2 regions of the Cellvibrio fibrivorans genome follow, and region 1 is predicted to be linked to the other one. Evidence: predicted binding sites of a transcription regulator. Region 1 holds the regulator's gene; the other holds the start of a gene.

What was found. The regulator LexA, encoded in region 1, represses DNA repair genes until DNA is damaged. The targets are predictions, from matches to a motif close to ACTGTNTNTANANACAGT.
Region 2: a site for LexA is predicted at 3,330-3,347, ahead of recA (recombinase RecA). Genes of this name have one in related genera too.

The regions. Positions count from the first base shown of each region.
Region 1 covers NZ_JAVDVX010000002.1:355,738-363,433, forward strand. The annotation lists gene J2X05_RS06350 (helix-turn-helix domain-containing protein) at 1-487, shown strand, start outside; gene fadB (fatty acid oxidation complex subunit alpha FadB) at 610-2,760, shown strand; gene fadA (acetyl-CoA C-acyltransferase FadA) at 2,773-3,951, shown strand; gene J2X05_RS06365 (hypothetical protein) at 4,129-4,395, shown strand; gene J2X05_RS06370 (cell division inhibitor SulA) at 4,533-4,943, opposite strand; gene lexA (transcriptional repressor LexA) at 4,936-5,538, opposite strand; gene J2X05_RS06380 (DUF2845 domain-containing protein) at 5,625-5,987, opposite strand; gene J2X05_RS06385 (SDR family oxidoreductase) at 6,047-6,877, opposite strand; gene fliS (flagellar export chaperone FliS) at 6,993-7,379, shown strand; gene J2X05_RS06395 (hypothetical protein) at 7,393-7,671, shown strand.
Region 2 covers NZ_JAVDVX010000003.1:426,529-434,224, reverse strand. The annotation lists gene pyrG (CTP synthase) at 1-575, opposite strand, end outside; gene J2X05_RS10400 (regulatory protein RecX) at 802-1,284, opposite strand; gene J2X05_RS10395 (DUF4136 domain-containing protein) at 1,350-1,919, opposite strand; gene recA (recombinase RecA) at 2,134-3,177, opposite strand; gene J2X05_RS10385 (DUF6488 family protein) at 3,385-3,735, opposite strand; gene J2X05_RS10380 (hypothetical protein) at 4,254-4,733, opposite strand; partial or broken gene J2X05_RS10375 (thrombospondin type 3 repeat-containing protein) at 4,830-4,907, opposite strand; gene J2X05_RS10370 (hypothetical protein) at 4,936-5,694, opposite strand; gene J2X05_RS10365 (TonB-dependent receptor domain-containing protein) at 5,705-6,151, opposite strand; gene J2X05_RS10360 (hypothetical protein) at 6,397-7,389, shown strand; gene J2X05_RS10355 (CARDB domain-containing protein) at 7,406-7,696, shown strand, end outside.

The DNA of each region.
Region 1 (7,696 bases):
AAAATTGATTCGCGATGCTATAGGCTACTCTCAGCGCGAGCTAGCAAAGCACGCTGGCGTTACTAATAGCAGCATATCAATGATTGAGCAGGGGCAGGTTAGTCCTAGCGTTCAATCCCTTTCGCGTATTTTGGCTGCATTTCCCATAAGTCTGGCTGATTTTTTTAGTTTCAAACTCTCTGGCGATATTTGTGCCCCATCTACTGGGGGGTTGGATATTCGCACCCTAAATTACAATCACCAACAATTGGATGTACGTACTGAGTATTTATCAGCCGGGCAGTCCACTGCGTTTAGTGCACCCGCAATAGATTCTTGTGGTGTGGTACTTGACGGCAGTTTACAACTGACATTGCTGGGTGGTAATCAATTGTTGAAGCAAGGCGAGAGCTTTTATATTCCAGCCAACCAGCTCTTCCGCTTGATTAACCTTTCCGGGCATGATGCGAGCCTGTTCCGCTGTTCGCTTTTTGTGCATAAGGGGTAATTCACGCAATTTTTTGTGCGTTATAACCCAGCAGCCTGCACTCCTATAAGGCAAGTCCACGCCAGCCTGCTACACTCAAAGCCAGATTTTCCCTCCTCGTTCCTTACTAGAAAGAGAGATTTATTATGTTTCAAGGAAAAGCCCTAAAGGTTTCCCTGTTGCCCGATGGCATCGCTGAACTGACCTTTGATTTGCAAGGTGAATCGGTGAACAAATTCAGTTTGCTCGTCGTTTCTGAACTCCAGCAAGTACTCGACCTACTTGAAAAAGCAAATGATATTCGGGGGTTGCTGATCAAGAGCGCCAAAGATGTCTTTATCGTGGGCGCCGATATTATGGAGTTCGGTGCAGTATTCGCTTCTGGCCCCGAACAAATCACTGGCCACTTGGCAACCAATAATCGCAACTTTTGCCGCCTTGAAGATCTGCCATTTCCTACCGTTGTGGCGATTAACGGTTTTGCATTGGGCGGTGGTTTGGAGTTTTGTTTGGCGTGTGATTACCGTATTGCCAGCACTGCTGCCAAAGTGGGTTTGCCTGAAACCAAGTTGGGGATTATCCCAGGCTGGGGCGGCACAGTGCGCCTGCCGCGAGTGGCAGGCCTCGATACTGCGGTTGAGTGGATTGCTGCTGGTAAAGAGAATGACGCCGAGGCTGCATTGACTGCGCGGGTGGTTGATGCCGTTGTTGAACCGGCAAAATTACATGACGCTGCGCTGAATTGTTTGCAGCAGTGTATCAGTGGCAAGTTTGATTATCAGGCGCGTCGCGCGCAAAAAAAATCGCCGCTTAAATTAAATTTTATTGAATCCATGATGGCTTTTGAAACTTCAAAAGCGTTTGTGGGAGGGCAATCAGGGCGCAATTATCCAGCTCCGGTTTCTGCTATTAAAGCGATGCAAAAAGCCGCTGACAAAGGTCGCGATGAAGCAATGCAGGCCGAGGCTGAGAATTTTGCAAAAATGGCACAAACCCCCGTCGCACAATCGCTGGTGGGCATTTTTATCAATGAGCAAATTCTTGGTAAAAAAGCCAAAGGTTGGGAGAAAAAGGCCGATAAAAAAATCGCGCGCGCAGCTGTTCTGGGGGCTGGGATTATGGGTGGTGGCATCGCTTATCAATCGGCACTAAAAGGTGTGCCGATTAAAATGAAAGACATTGCCCAGCAGGGGATTGATCTTGGTCTTGCAGAAGCGAATAAATTATTGAGTAAACGAGTCGAACGCAAAAAATTAACCGCGACTGAAATGGGTAATGTGTTGAACCGCATTGAACCGGCGTTGACGTACGATGGTTTTGAGCACGTTGATATTGTGGTCGAAGCCGTTGTTGAAAACCCTAAAGTAAAAAAAGCCGTACTGGCTGAAGTTGAAACAAAAGTCAGCAGCGATACTGTGCTCGCATCAAATACATCTACCATCTCTATCACTTATCTTGCCGAAGGTTTGGCGCGCCCGGAAAATTTCTGCGGCATGCACTTTTTTAACCCGGTACATATGATGCCGTTAGTAGAAGTGATTCGTGGCGAAAAGACATCGGACAACGCTGTCGCCCGCACCGTAGCCTATGCTAATGCCATGGGTAAAAAACCAATCGTGGTAAAAGATTGCCCCGGCTTTTTAGTAAATCGCGTACTGTTTCCGTATTTGGCAGGTTTTGCGATGTTGCTGCGCGATGGAGTGGATTTCCAGCGCATCGATAAACTGATGGAAACCTGGGGTTGGCCGATGGGGCCGGCCTATTTGCTCGATGTGGTTGGTATTGATACCGCAGTGCACGCCGAAAAAGTTATGGCTAATGGTTTTCCTGATCGTATGCAGCGCGATTTTACTTCCTGCACTGATGCGCTTTTTGCAGCGGGCCGTCTCGGTCAGAAAAATGAAAAAGGTTTTTATAATTACGAGCTGGATAAAAAAGGTAAACCTGCGAAAGTGGCGGCCGCTGAAGTGGCTGATATTCTCAAGCCTACTATCCAGGGTGCAATTGAAATAAGCGACGAGGATATCATCGCACGCATGATGATTCCCATGGCTACCGAACTAACCCGCTGCCTTGACGAGGGCATAGTGGAGACGGCCGCTGAAGCCGATATGGCGTTGGTTTATGGCACAGGTTTCCCACCTTTCCGTGGTGGCGTTTTCCGCTGGATTGATTTTATTGGTGCGCAAACCTTTTGTGATATGGCTGCAAAATTTACCGCTCTGGGTGCACTTTACCAAGCGCCTGATAGTCTCAAAGCCAAAGCGGCTAGCAACCAAAAATTTTACGGCTAAGGAGTTATTCTAATGAGCTTACAACCACGCGATGCCGTTATTGTTGATTACGCCCGCAGCGCCATGGGGCGCTCCAAAAATGGTTGCTTCCGCCATATGCGTGCAGATGATATTTCTGCTGCAATTATTAAAGGCTTGCTTGCACGCAATCCAAAACTTGATCCAAACACCATTGATGACTTACTTTGGGGTTGCGTAATGCAGCGCGAAGAGCAGGCATTTAACGTAGCGCGTAATATTTTATTATTGGCCGGCTTGCCGCACACAATTCCTGCGCAAACGATTAACCGCCTCTGTGGTTCTTCGATGTCGGCTTTGCATACTGCAACGGTGAATATTCGCGCCGGGCAGGGTGATGTGTATTTGATTGGCGGTGTTGAACATATGGGGCATTTGCCGATGTATGAATCGGTCAGCATCAACCCCTTGCTGGGCTTATCCGTCGCTAAAGCGGCAGGCAATATGGGAATGACTGCTGAATATCTTGCGCTCTTGCATGGCATCAATCGCCAGCAAATGGACGAGTTCGGCGCGCGTTCGCATCAGCTCGCAGCCAAAGCGCGTGAGACGGGTAAATTCGCTCGCGAAATTATTGCGGTCGACGGGCATAACAGCGATGGATTTTTAATCTCGGTTGATCAGGATGAAACTATCCGCCCGGAAACTACAGTTGAGGCCTTGGCCAAATTGCCGCCGGTATTTGATCCTAAAAATGGTCAAGTGACAGCGGGTACTTCTTCACAGTTAAGTGATGGAGCATCGGTAATGCTGGTGATGTCGGCTGAGCGTGCAAAATCCTTGGGATTAAAACCTATCGCTAAAGTGGTTTCACTGGGGCTTGCGGGTGTCGATCCATCCATCATGGGTTATGGACCCGTGCCTTCAACAGAGAAAGCGCTGAAAGCTGCCAATCTAACCATCGACGATATAGACGCTGTTGAGCTTAATGAAGCATTTGCAGCCCAGGCCTTGCCGGTATTGAAAGATTTAAAATTGCTGGACGTGATGAACGATAAAGTAAATTTGCACGGTGGTGCTATCGCCCTTGGTCATCCTTTTGGCTGCTCAGGTACGCGCATTACCGGTTCACTACTGACAGTGATGCAGGATCGGGATTTGAATCTGGGCGTTTCAACCATGTGTATAGGTCTGGGGCAGGGGATTACGACAGTGTTGGAGCGTTTGAACTAATCTGCAACACGACCGTGTCTAGGGCGAAAAAGGCCAGCGTTGTGTTGGCCTTTTGTTTTTTTGTTGGGTTTAGGAAGCTATTAAAGGCCTTTGCAGCTAAAAATCTCTTGAATAGGTTTTGAGATAATTGGGTGCTAGAATGCGCGCCCGTTTCGCGCTGAGGCCGCAGAGGTAGTTATGTCGTCTTTTTACGAAATTATTGAATTGCTGAATGGTGATGTTGCTTTGGCGCGAGCTGACGATGAGAGCAATGAACCCTTGGTAACCATTCGTTTTTCGGAAGAATCCCTGGCTTTTTTAGGCGAGGAAAAATTCATGGTCGCCAAAGCCATGATTGAGGCGGGAATGGAGGCTGCGGGGGATATTGCTGATCAACAGGCGGAAGCTATGCTGGATGATTTGGTAGAAGAGCTAAGTGATACCGAAAAACTGATGTTGCACTAACCGATGGGTGAATGGTTTTGTCTGTTTAATTTTTTATTTGTTCAATTATTGAGGTCTTGCCTCCCTGCATTACTTCAATACTTCAAAGTAATCTGTCCTACCTTAAAAATTTGATTATTTAAATAATCTCAGCAAATTTAACGAACTCGCAACAGTAATCCCTGACACCCGCCGGTTTTAGCAGCCAATTCAAGCTGTGTAAGTTCTTTATCTGTCAATTTCCCCGGGCTTGATATCACCGTATGGCTATTGCCTGCAGAGAGTGCTTCCCAAGTGATCCACAATAGTGTTTGCGGATTCTGGCAGTGAATCACACGAATATAACGTGTATTAACACCGTAGGATTGCAGCAGCTCACGGCTGATATTGTGCGGTGCTATCCAGGTAATCCAGCGGTCGCTGCAAGCGTTGCTAAGAAATGCAATCATGGGTAACAGCAGCGCAACTTGCTCAGGCGAATCACTAGTCAATACCAGTTCGGTAACACCACTGGCAGGTTGTTGGCGAGTTGTAGTGGTTGCGGGTATTACACGGGCGATATTAGTCACGACGAATCACTCCTACACTAAGGCCTTCAATACTAAACTCCTGATCGCGCATATCTACCAGGATGACCTCGAACTCTGGGTTTTCTGGCCACAATTCAACCTGTGCGTTATTACCTATCCGTTTGAACCGTTTGACCGTCACTTCTTCGCCGATACGTGCAACAACAATCTGCCCGTTGCGCGCTTGATCGGTTTTATGAACAGCCAGTAGATCGCCATCAAGAATACCGGCATCTTTCATGCTCATGCCGTGAACACGCAGGAAAAAATCTGCGGTGGGTGAAAAAAAGCTCTGTGGAATGTTGCAGTAGTCTTCGATGTGTTCTTGCGCAAGTATCGGGTTACCTGCTGCAACGCGGCCAATAATAGGGATGCCGGATTGCAGTTCAGGTAGTTTTATCCCACGTGAAGCACCGGGGATGATTTCGATAGCACCTTTTCGGGCAAGGGCTTTGATGTGTTCTTCGGCGGCATTAGCTGACTTAAAGCCGAGAATCCGGGCGATTTCCGCACGCGTGGGCGGATAACCTGTTTCTTCCGCATATTGGCGGATGAGCTGTAGTACCTGTTCCTGGCGGGGTGTTAAGTCAGACATGGCGCACTCCTGAATCTGTTTATTTGTACAGTGGTTGTGATTATATACAGTAATTCAGGTTGTGCAATAGTTTTTCAATCTGCTGCTTATTTCACCCTGTTGCCGTAGCGTATGCTCTGTAATTGGCCCCGTGCAAAATACAAGTGCGTCATAAACTTGCCCTTACCGGGGTTGTAAGTCCAGATGTCTATGTTCTCGCATGTGGCGATAGCGATATTGTTTTGTACGTTGTTGTTACCATTTTGTATTCCCTGTGGTTGGGTGGTTGCTGCTACGGGTTGGCAGAAATTGTCGGTCATTACCGGATCGCCACACTTATCAATCACTTCCGCTTTGGTATCTCCCACTTGCGCAAGTTTGGTGTTGCAGCGCAGGGATTCAGCAACGCTCATATTGGAAAAGCTTGCGCAAATGGCTGTGTACAATAGTGCGGTAACGTATTTCTTCATGATTTTCTCCTGCATGTGGTCTCATCAACTCTAGCCGTCACAACTGAATGAGAAATGAATTAACTACTGAGTTTGCGCAATAATTTATCTAGCCAGCACGCTGGTAAAATGCGTTTCATAAAACCCACCAGATAGGTGGGGACGGTGACGTAATAACGTGCCTGCGGCTGCTTGGACTCCAGTGCGTGAATGACGCGTTGATATACAGCGTCAGGGCCTAATGTAAAAGGTGTTGTTGTTTCAGTCTTTTCAAGCCTTGCGATTGCGTTGCGGTAGGTTGCGAGATGACGGCTCTTCTCAATATCGATATGGTCTCGCAGTGCTGCCAAAGCATTTTTTCTGAATTGGCTTTCAATCGGGCCGGGTTCGATCAGGCTGACGTAGATGCCGGTGCCCTCAAGCTCAAGTCGCAGCGTATCGCTAATTCCTTCAATAGCATACTTGCTGGCGTTGTAGGCCCCGCGCAAAGGCATGGCTGCAATACCCAGTACAGAAGAGTTTTGAATAATTCGTCCATAGCCCTGTTTAAGCATAATAGGCAGGGCTAAATTAGTCAGTTCGCACCAACCAAAAAAATTTGTATTGAATTGCTGGCGCAGCGCGTTAATTGGTAAATCTTCTATTGCTCCCGGCTGGCCATAAGCGCCATTGTTAAATAAGCCGTAAAGCTCGTTCCCGGTAAGTTCCATTGCCTGTGCAAACCCTATCTGGATTGATGTTGAATTCGCCAGGTCAAGTTGCACGCACTCCAGTCCTTCTTGCTGCAAACGCGCCACATCTGCTATCGATCGGCAGGAGGCGATAACACGATAGCCGGCTTTCTTTAGTTCATGTGCAACGTAAAAGCCTATGCCGGTTGATGCGCCGGTTATAAGAATAGTTTTTTGCATTATTGTCAGTTTCTGGTTAAAGGTTTTAGGTATTTTGCCGTTAGCTTAAGGGTCGGGAATTGTTCTGTTAGCTCCGATAATAGCAAAACAAAATTCAAACACTCTGTGGTGATTTATGAATTCCTACTCTGCCGTGCAAAATTATTCCAGTGTTAAAGTACATTCCAGTATTGAAACTGCATCACCGCACCGATTGATTCAAATGTTATTTGAAGGTGCACTTGAACGTATTGCTCAAGCTAAAGGTGCTATGGCGCAAAATCAGGTTGCACGCAAGGGCGAGCTGATTGGTAAAGCGGTAGCCATTGTCGGAGGATTGCAAGGAAGTCTGAATGACAAAGAGGGTGGAGCTTTAGCTGCCAACCTCGATGGCCTATATGACTACATTATTCGTCGCTTGAGTCAGGCAAATTACGAAAACAACGTTGAGTACCTTGATGAATGTGGTCGTTTGCTGGGTGAGATAAAAACCGCTTGGGATGCGATTGGCAGTCAAGTGTAATGAGGAGTTTGTTATGGCGATTCAGTTGGTGTCTGCGCCTGACTATTGTGGTCAGGCTGGTATTACGGCGATGCGCAACCTACAGCAGGAATTAACCAAAGCGCTACAAGTTGAGGATTGGGATAGAGTGCGACATCTGGATCGCATCTGCGTGGTGTTGATTGATAAAGTCATTGCTGCTAATCGTGATGACAGATCTACTTTGGTATGTGCCCTGAGTGAATTGAAGGGGGTTTATGCAGGGCTGATTGCGCAATGTCAGCGCGAGGTGACCCTGCTGCACGCGACTTGAGGCGTGGGCTTCGACCCAACATTGT
Region 2 (7,696 bases), on a different contig from region 1:
GAGTGCTGGGTTGGCTTGGTTTTGGTTTCGCCAGCGGTGGCGATATAAGGCACAAGGGTCAAATGCATCAACAAAGCACGGGAACCCATTTCTACTTTTAGCTGGCGCACCGCTTCCAGAAAGGGTTGGGATTCGATATCGCCAACAGTACCGCCGATCTCAACCAAAGCGACATCAACATCGCGTCCACCTTCAAGAATGCGGCGCTTGATTTCATCGGTAATATGGGGAATAACCTGTACGGTGCCGCCCAAATAATCACCACGGCGCTCTTTGCGCAACACTGTCTCGTACACGCGGCCAGTAGTGAAGTTGTTGCGACGCGTCATTTTGGTACGGATAAAACGCTCGTAGTGACCCAGATCCAGATCTGTCTCGGCGCCATCTTCGGTAACAAACACCTCTCCATGCTGGAAGGGGCTCATAGTGCCCGGATCTACGTTGATATAGGGGTCGAGCTTCATGATGGTTACTTTGAGGCCACGAGCCTCAAGGATCGCCGCCAGGGAAGCCGAGGCGATGCCTTTGCCCAATGAGGAAACAACACCACCAGTTACGAATATATAGCGCGTCATGTAAAACCTGATTAACTGTGAAAAATGCGGAGCGGAATGGAGATAAATGCCAACAGCAGCGCTCGTTGCGAGGCAGGGGGATTTATCGTTCAGGACGGGGCGCCAGAGTAACAGAAAGGCCTTTTCGGCTCAATGAAAAGCTCGCCGGAGTAGCAAACCTGTAGACGAATCAAATAATTAGAACAAAGAAGAAACACATCAGCAAACAGCCACATAAGCCGGATTTTCACCAGTCGTCGCTAGTTGCTACAGTAAATACTGCCTGGATATGGCGGCTGGAAAAGCCGCGCGAGTGTAAAAAGCGCATTTGCTTTGCCCGCTCGCGGGCATCAGCAGGTATAGTGCCGCGAAATTTTTTCCGCCATGTGTCATGTGCAAGCTCAAACCACAAAACATCAGCATCATCGACAAACCGGCCAATCAGTCCGGGATCAACACCCTTTTCACGCAATTCCATCTTAATAATAACCGGCCCCTTCCCCTGCCTCTGACGCATGGCAACAAAAGCTTGGGCAAAGCGCTCATCGGATTGCAGATTTAGCTCGATCAACCCCGCAATAGCCTCGTCAATCAACTCCACAGTTGCAAATTTGCGCCCTAACTTCTCTTTCAACTCTTTAGCAGAATGTTCGCGCAGCGCTAAAAGGTTCATCGCGTTGAAGCGAATGTCACTTAATGTAGGGACTACCCCAGGGACTACTTGTTGCATAGAATAAATCCAGTGCTAATAAAAATGGCCGCAACAGCGGCCATTTGGATCATTGCACCACGGGCTTAATTAACCGGTGGAAACTGGGCAATTACCTCTGTGACAGCACGACTCAACACTTCACGCTGTTGCTGGGGCGCCATACTGCGACTTAAACGTTTCTCGGAAACTCCACGCCAAATAGGCTTTTCAGTTTTTGCATCGACAACATCAATAATCAAGCTGCCTTGATTGTACACGCGCAAACCAGTACCCGGACCATGAAAGAAAGGTGATGGATAGCGATAAGGGCGGCCATAGTAGCCAAACCCGTAAAGATCATCGTAGCTGCGGGGATCGATCTTCTCTTCGATGACCACGTGATAACTCACAATAAAATCAGGTTTTGCGCCTGTCGCCGCATTTTGATAGCGCTTACCTAACTCACCTTCCAACGCAGAATGAATATGGCTCAAGGTAAACGGCGAAACCAGAATACTATCTTTAGTGTCCTGCTTGGTCTCCGCCACATCAAAAGTCTTTAGTGATGAAAAATCAAAATCCGCTTGATGGTCCGTTTCTACTCTGGGCTGCGTGGTGCAACCAGCAAAAACCAATGCGCTTAACGCTACCAACAACACACCTATTTGTTTCATTACTAACACCACCTTTAATATCGCCTGACTGAATATCGAATATCGTCTTAACTTACACATCCACCCTATTAATTTTGTGCAAATTTTCAATTCCAGTTTACCACTGTAGCCACAACATAGTGAGTAGCATTAATCAATGCAAGCGCACAGATTTAAATACAAAAACCTCCGCTGCCCAAACGCAAACGGAGGTTTTTAACAGCCCTACAGGTACTTACATTTCCACATCGTCAGTCACTTCACTACCACCTGGACTTAATGAGAGTGCCGGGGTAGCCAGGAGTTCCGTTCTGACTTTGTGCTCAAGCTCTTTGGAAATAACCGGATTTTCCTGTAAAAACTTCATCACATTGTTTTTACCTTGACCAATCTTGTTACCCTGATAACTGTACCAAGCTCCGGCCTTATCGATTAAACCCAGCTTAACGCCATAATCAACAATTTCGCCCATGCGGTTAATTCCCGAGCCATAAAGGATCTGGAATTCAGCTTGTTTAAATGGTGGTGCAACCTTGTTCTTCACCACTTTTACACGGGTTTCTGAACCGATGACTTCTTCACCCTCTTTCACGGCACCTATACGGCGGATATCCAAACGCACAGATGCATAGAATTTCAACGCATTACCACCCGTAGTGGTTTCAGGGTTACCGAACATAACACCGATTTTCATACGGATCTGATTGATAAAAATCACCAGGCAGTTGGCGTTTTTGATATTACCGGTAATTTTGCGCAACGCTTGCGACATCAAACGTGCCTGCAGACCCACATGGTGATCACCCATTTCGCCTTCGATTTCTGCGCGAGGTGTCAAAGCAGCAACCGAATCGACCACCAATACATCAACCGCGCCAGAGCGCACCAGCATATCGGTGACTTCCAAGGCCTGCTCGCCGGTATCCGGCTGGGAGATAATCAAGTCTTCGACATTGACGCCGAGCTTGGATGCATAAATAGGATCGAGCGCATGTTCGGCATCGATAAACGCACAAGTACCGCCGGCGCGCTGGGCCTCAGCAATAACTTGCAGCGTCAGGGTTGTTTTGCCGGAAGATTCAGGGCCGTAGATTTCAATAATCCGGCCTTTAGGTAAGCCGCCAATCCCCAGCGCCACATCAAGCCCAAGGGAACCGGTAGAAATTGCAGGAATGGCGACTTGCTCTTTGTCGCCCATACGCATCACGGTACCTTTACCAAATTGACGTTCGATTTGGCTCAATGCGGCCTGCAGCGCCTTCTCTTTATTCGCATCCATCTGACACCTCAACATAAAAAATAATGAAACACGTTGTTATGAAATTACTATGAAATCTGTTGAACCACTCTATCCGGCAGCTCTTTAGGGTCGCTCTTTTTGCAACCAGGTAGATTCAAGATCACACCATTGGGGATAGCATACAGCAAAAAACTGTATGCGCAAACAGTACTAGCCTTTTATACAGTACTTTTGAGTCAATGCTTATTACTCCAGGCCTTTGAACTCGCCGGTAAAGTTCGCATTGGACACGTCGCCATTGGATGTCATCAGCACATACAAGGTCTTTTGCTCAATGTCGTTAGTGACAGCAACTATGCAGTAGCCATCACCTTTCCTGTGCAGCTTTGCATTTTTGGCAGGTACGTTACGCCAGCTTTCAGGAAGCTTACCGAAACCAAACCCACCATCTTCCTGAGTTAACTGCACTGAATAATCCTTTCCAACAATAATGGCAGCGGGTTCGGTAATGAAACTGTGATCATGGCCTTCATGCGCCATTGCCACTGGAATATTGCATAACACACCAACCAATAAAAAGGAGATCAACGTTTTCATCAAGCCGTTTCCTGTGAGGGTTAAAAAAACGAAATATTCAAGCCTGGCAACTATATCAACAATTGCACGAGGCGGAATGGCACCGGCGATTAGTTCGCCGGTGCCGCCCAACTAACGTGGTAAGTGAGCAAGCGCGGACACCAGGCCAACCTGTTGGAAAGGTGTTGGGGAATAATCGGTTGGCGATCAGCATTCCGGTCACAGCTGTAACCGCGAGTGCATCCACTACCCGAGCACCTTTGCTTTGCTCTTTGGCGTGTTGGCGCTTGCGCTTTTTCACAAAAAAGATAAAGCCGGTGGCGATACATACTCAGCCGGCCAAAACACCAAACACCTACAACCAGCGCTGCAGCCAATGGCGAAAATGCTGCAAATGCAAACCGGTAAGAAATTCATTGATATGGACAACCACTGCTGGCATAGATCGGCAAAGCCACCACGCCGGTGAGATTGTGCAAATCCAGAATGGTGCGGGACTTGCTCTTATTGGGACGAAAAGTAAATACCCCGAGGAACGATTATAATGGCGGCGGCGCTACGCACATGGCATACACGTCAAGTGAATTGAGCGCGCCGACTACCGCGCCCTGGCTGATTTCTACTGAATCAAAATTATTGCTGGTATTGACTAATAATAGATATTTGCCCGGCTCGTTAAACACCCCCAACAATTGCAGACTTACCGCACTACCCAAACCGAAGGTTTGTTGTTGGGTACCGTTATTGAGTGTAGTGATTCTGATTTTTCCCAGAATCGACAAATCCAGCAAACCAACAGGAGCTGAAACTATAACGCCAACTCTTTTGCTGCCGGTGTAAGTCGTTGCGGGGCCATGGGTTGCGCGGGCGTAGACTTCTGCTGCGGTGCCGACCAGGGTTACCAGCGTGCCCGCGTTGGTGAGGCTGGAATCGATAATATTATTTGCATTCAACACACCGCAGCCAACGCACAACACACCGCGTGCCCCCGACGAAATAGTAACATCAGCTTGATTCATGGGTTTAAATAATGCGGTGGGACCACAGGCGATATTTTCAGTGGCATCGCAACTATCACCGATTCCATCGCCGTCGATATCACCCTGGGCGAGATTGGCAACGCTAGGGCAATTATCGACTCCGTTAAGAACGCCATCATTGTCGATATCACTATCGCATACGTCACCGGTCCCATCGCCATCGGTATTGAGTTGGTTGGTGTTAGCGACGCTTGGGCAATTGTCGGAAACATCGGTAACTGAGCACCAACCCCATTACCATCTCTTTATTGTTCTGGGTATTTTTACCAAAATATTTAATTGAATGAATATCACCTCCCAAGCTTGAAAACGCCGACTGCCATCGCCCTAAAGCAGGCAACCCCATCCGACTGAATATTTTTTCATACCAGGTTGGCGATGCTTCAAGTATCACAAAAATCCGGATTGGCGTATTTCCACAGCGCTGCGTCAGCAAAATTTGCATTAAGGATTTTAACCATTCAGCATCCACTCCATGTGAGAGGCCATCAATAACAATCATCAGCGGGGTTGATCTATCCCAATAGATTGCATTGACAAGCTCTTCAACCTGTTGGTCGCTGGCAATTAACCGGTAATTATCAATCGCTGGCATTACTTTGGATTTGAGCGCAATACTCTCTTCACTATCGATATCAACCCAGGAAAATTGGGGCCAATCATGCCGCTCACTGAGCCGATGAAAACGCGTACTCAAACCAGCACCGCACTCAACGCCCAATCCTTTGGGGTGCTGATTAAAAAATGCGAGGCAGCGCTGATCCAGCCAATGATTCGCACGCAAATAGCGGCGTTCATCCAACGGACAAAAGCGCACACCCGCATCGATATTTAATAAACGGCTCAACACAATCGCCGCTCGATCATAAAAATACATTTCAGGCCAAAATTGAACCGCATCGGCGCGCGCATTCAATGCCATCATTTCTGTACTGACCATAAGGCACCATTTAAAAATTCGCCCGTAAGGTAATACGCATATTGCGCGGCTCACCGCAGCGATTGGAGACGGCGGATAAATATGAGTAACACTTTTTATCCAGCGCATTGTCGGCGTTCACAGCAACAGTGAAAGTGTCGTTAATCGGATAGCTCGCCATCAGATTCACTAATAAATAATCATCCTGACGCGCAGACACAGCACTGTAGCGACTCGCGCTCCACACACTTTGATAATTAACTCCACCACCAATGGTTAACTCATTGAGACATTGATAAGTCGCAAACAAACGTGCGATGTGCTCAGGTGTAGCTTCATTAAGGACGCGCCCTTGAAACGAGCACAGTTTTCGGAAAGGGGTAACGCGATTAGCCTTTTGCTGCATCGATAGATACTCTTCTATGATAAGAAAACGTATAACAATCAGAATCAACCACCAATTGATAATAATTATCATTAGAGTATCATTTGCATTATGCTGTCATCAAGCCTATCGTGCAAAACAACAGCCATTGCCTGAGCCAGGATTTCAGGCTTGCTGTGAAATAATGCCCAAATCCCAAGAGGAATATTTCCTCGCCCACGCCCGCAACTCCCCCTACTCTGGCGACTAGAACATTAAGGATTCTGAATGTTCTTTAGCAGAGCTTGATTGCACCCTGTAACCAAGCCGTGTTGTTAATCACTAGAAGGAGTTTCGTCATGAAGCCGCAATTGTTTTTGGGGCTGGCAACAGCCTGTTCCCTGTTTCTCTCCAGCCAAACCCTGATGGCCCACAGCGCTGCCGATGCAGATGCCGGTGGTCTGCGCGAATTGATGGCGCAGAGCGCTGCAGTCGCTTATGGCAAAGTCGTTGATATCCAGTACCGCAATTCCGAACCAACCCGCGAAGAACCCAAAGGTGTTCCACACACATTTGTGACCTACGAGATAGGTAAAGTATTTCGCGGTTATCTGCCGGAAAAAATTACCCTGCGCGTTCCCGGAGGTGCCGATGGCAGTGGTGGTGCTTACACCGAAACTACTGCACCCACATTTGCACGCGGCGAAGCCGATGTATTGTTTATTCCCGGTGGTGAACCTGGCGATTGCCAATTGGTGAATTGTGTAGAAGGCCGCTTCCGCGTCATTGAAGACCGCATCTACAGTGGCTTTGGTGTGCCGCTGGTAGGCGCAGAAAAATCGTTGGAATTTGGCGGCAAACCGCGTTTTGAAGTCAACACCATGGAAATGCCCCGCCCTGCATTCGATAAAGTGATCAAACAACCCGACGCCGCGCGTTGGATTGCTGCGAATCAAATTGATAGCAAAGGATTGGAAGAACTGCGCAAAAAATATGAAGCAGAAGCACCGGCTTTATATCGCATCAACATGAATGTTGAAGGCATTACCAAAGCAGATGATTACTCAGGCGAAGCGCCTGCAGAGGTGATGAAAAAATATCGCGAACCGCTAATCACAGATGAGTTTTTTGCATTGATCGAACACTTCAACGCAGAGCTGGGCCAGCCCGAACAACGCGTTGTACCGGCCAATCCGAAACTCGCCTTTACTGTTAAGCCTCCGGTGGCTGCCGCAGTAAAAGAAGTGGCTATCACCGAGCCAAAACCTAGCGATGAAGAATTGAAATTCCGTGGTCAAACGGAAAACCTTGTGCGCAAGACTGCCACAACTTCACCACTAACCGTTAAGTAATATAGGGAGACATATCATGTTACGGTTTAATTTATTAATCAGCTCATTAATTGTATTGCTCGCACAACCCGCACTGAGCGCATCCTGGCTGGAGTGCGATGGCGATAGCGGTAAAAAATTGCGCTGGGGTGGCAACTCAACTAGTGCGCGGATCAACACCATTAGTTTTAACGGCAGCAACTTAACCGCAGTGCAACGCGGCATTAATGCTACCAATGCCAACCCATCACCTTTTGTTGTGAATGCGACAACTGAAACCGGCGGTGTCAGCCGGGGCAACGGCCAAAATGAAATTTACGCAAACAGT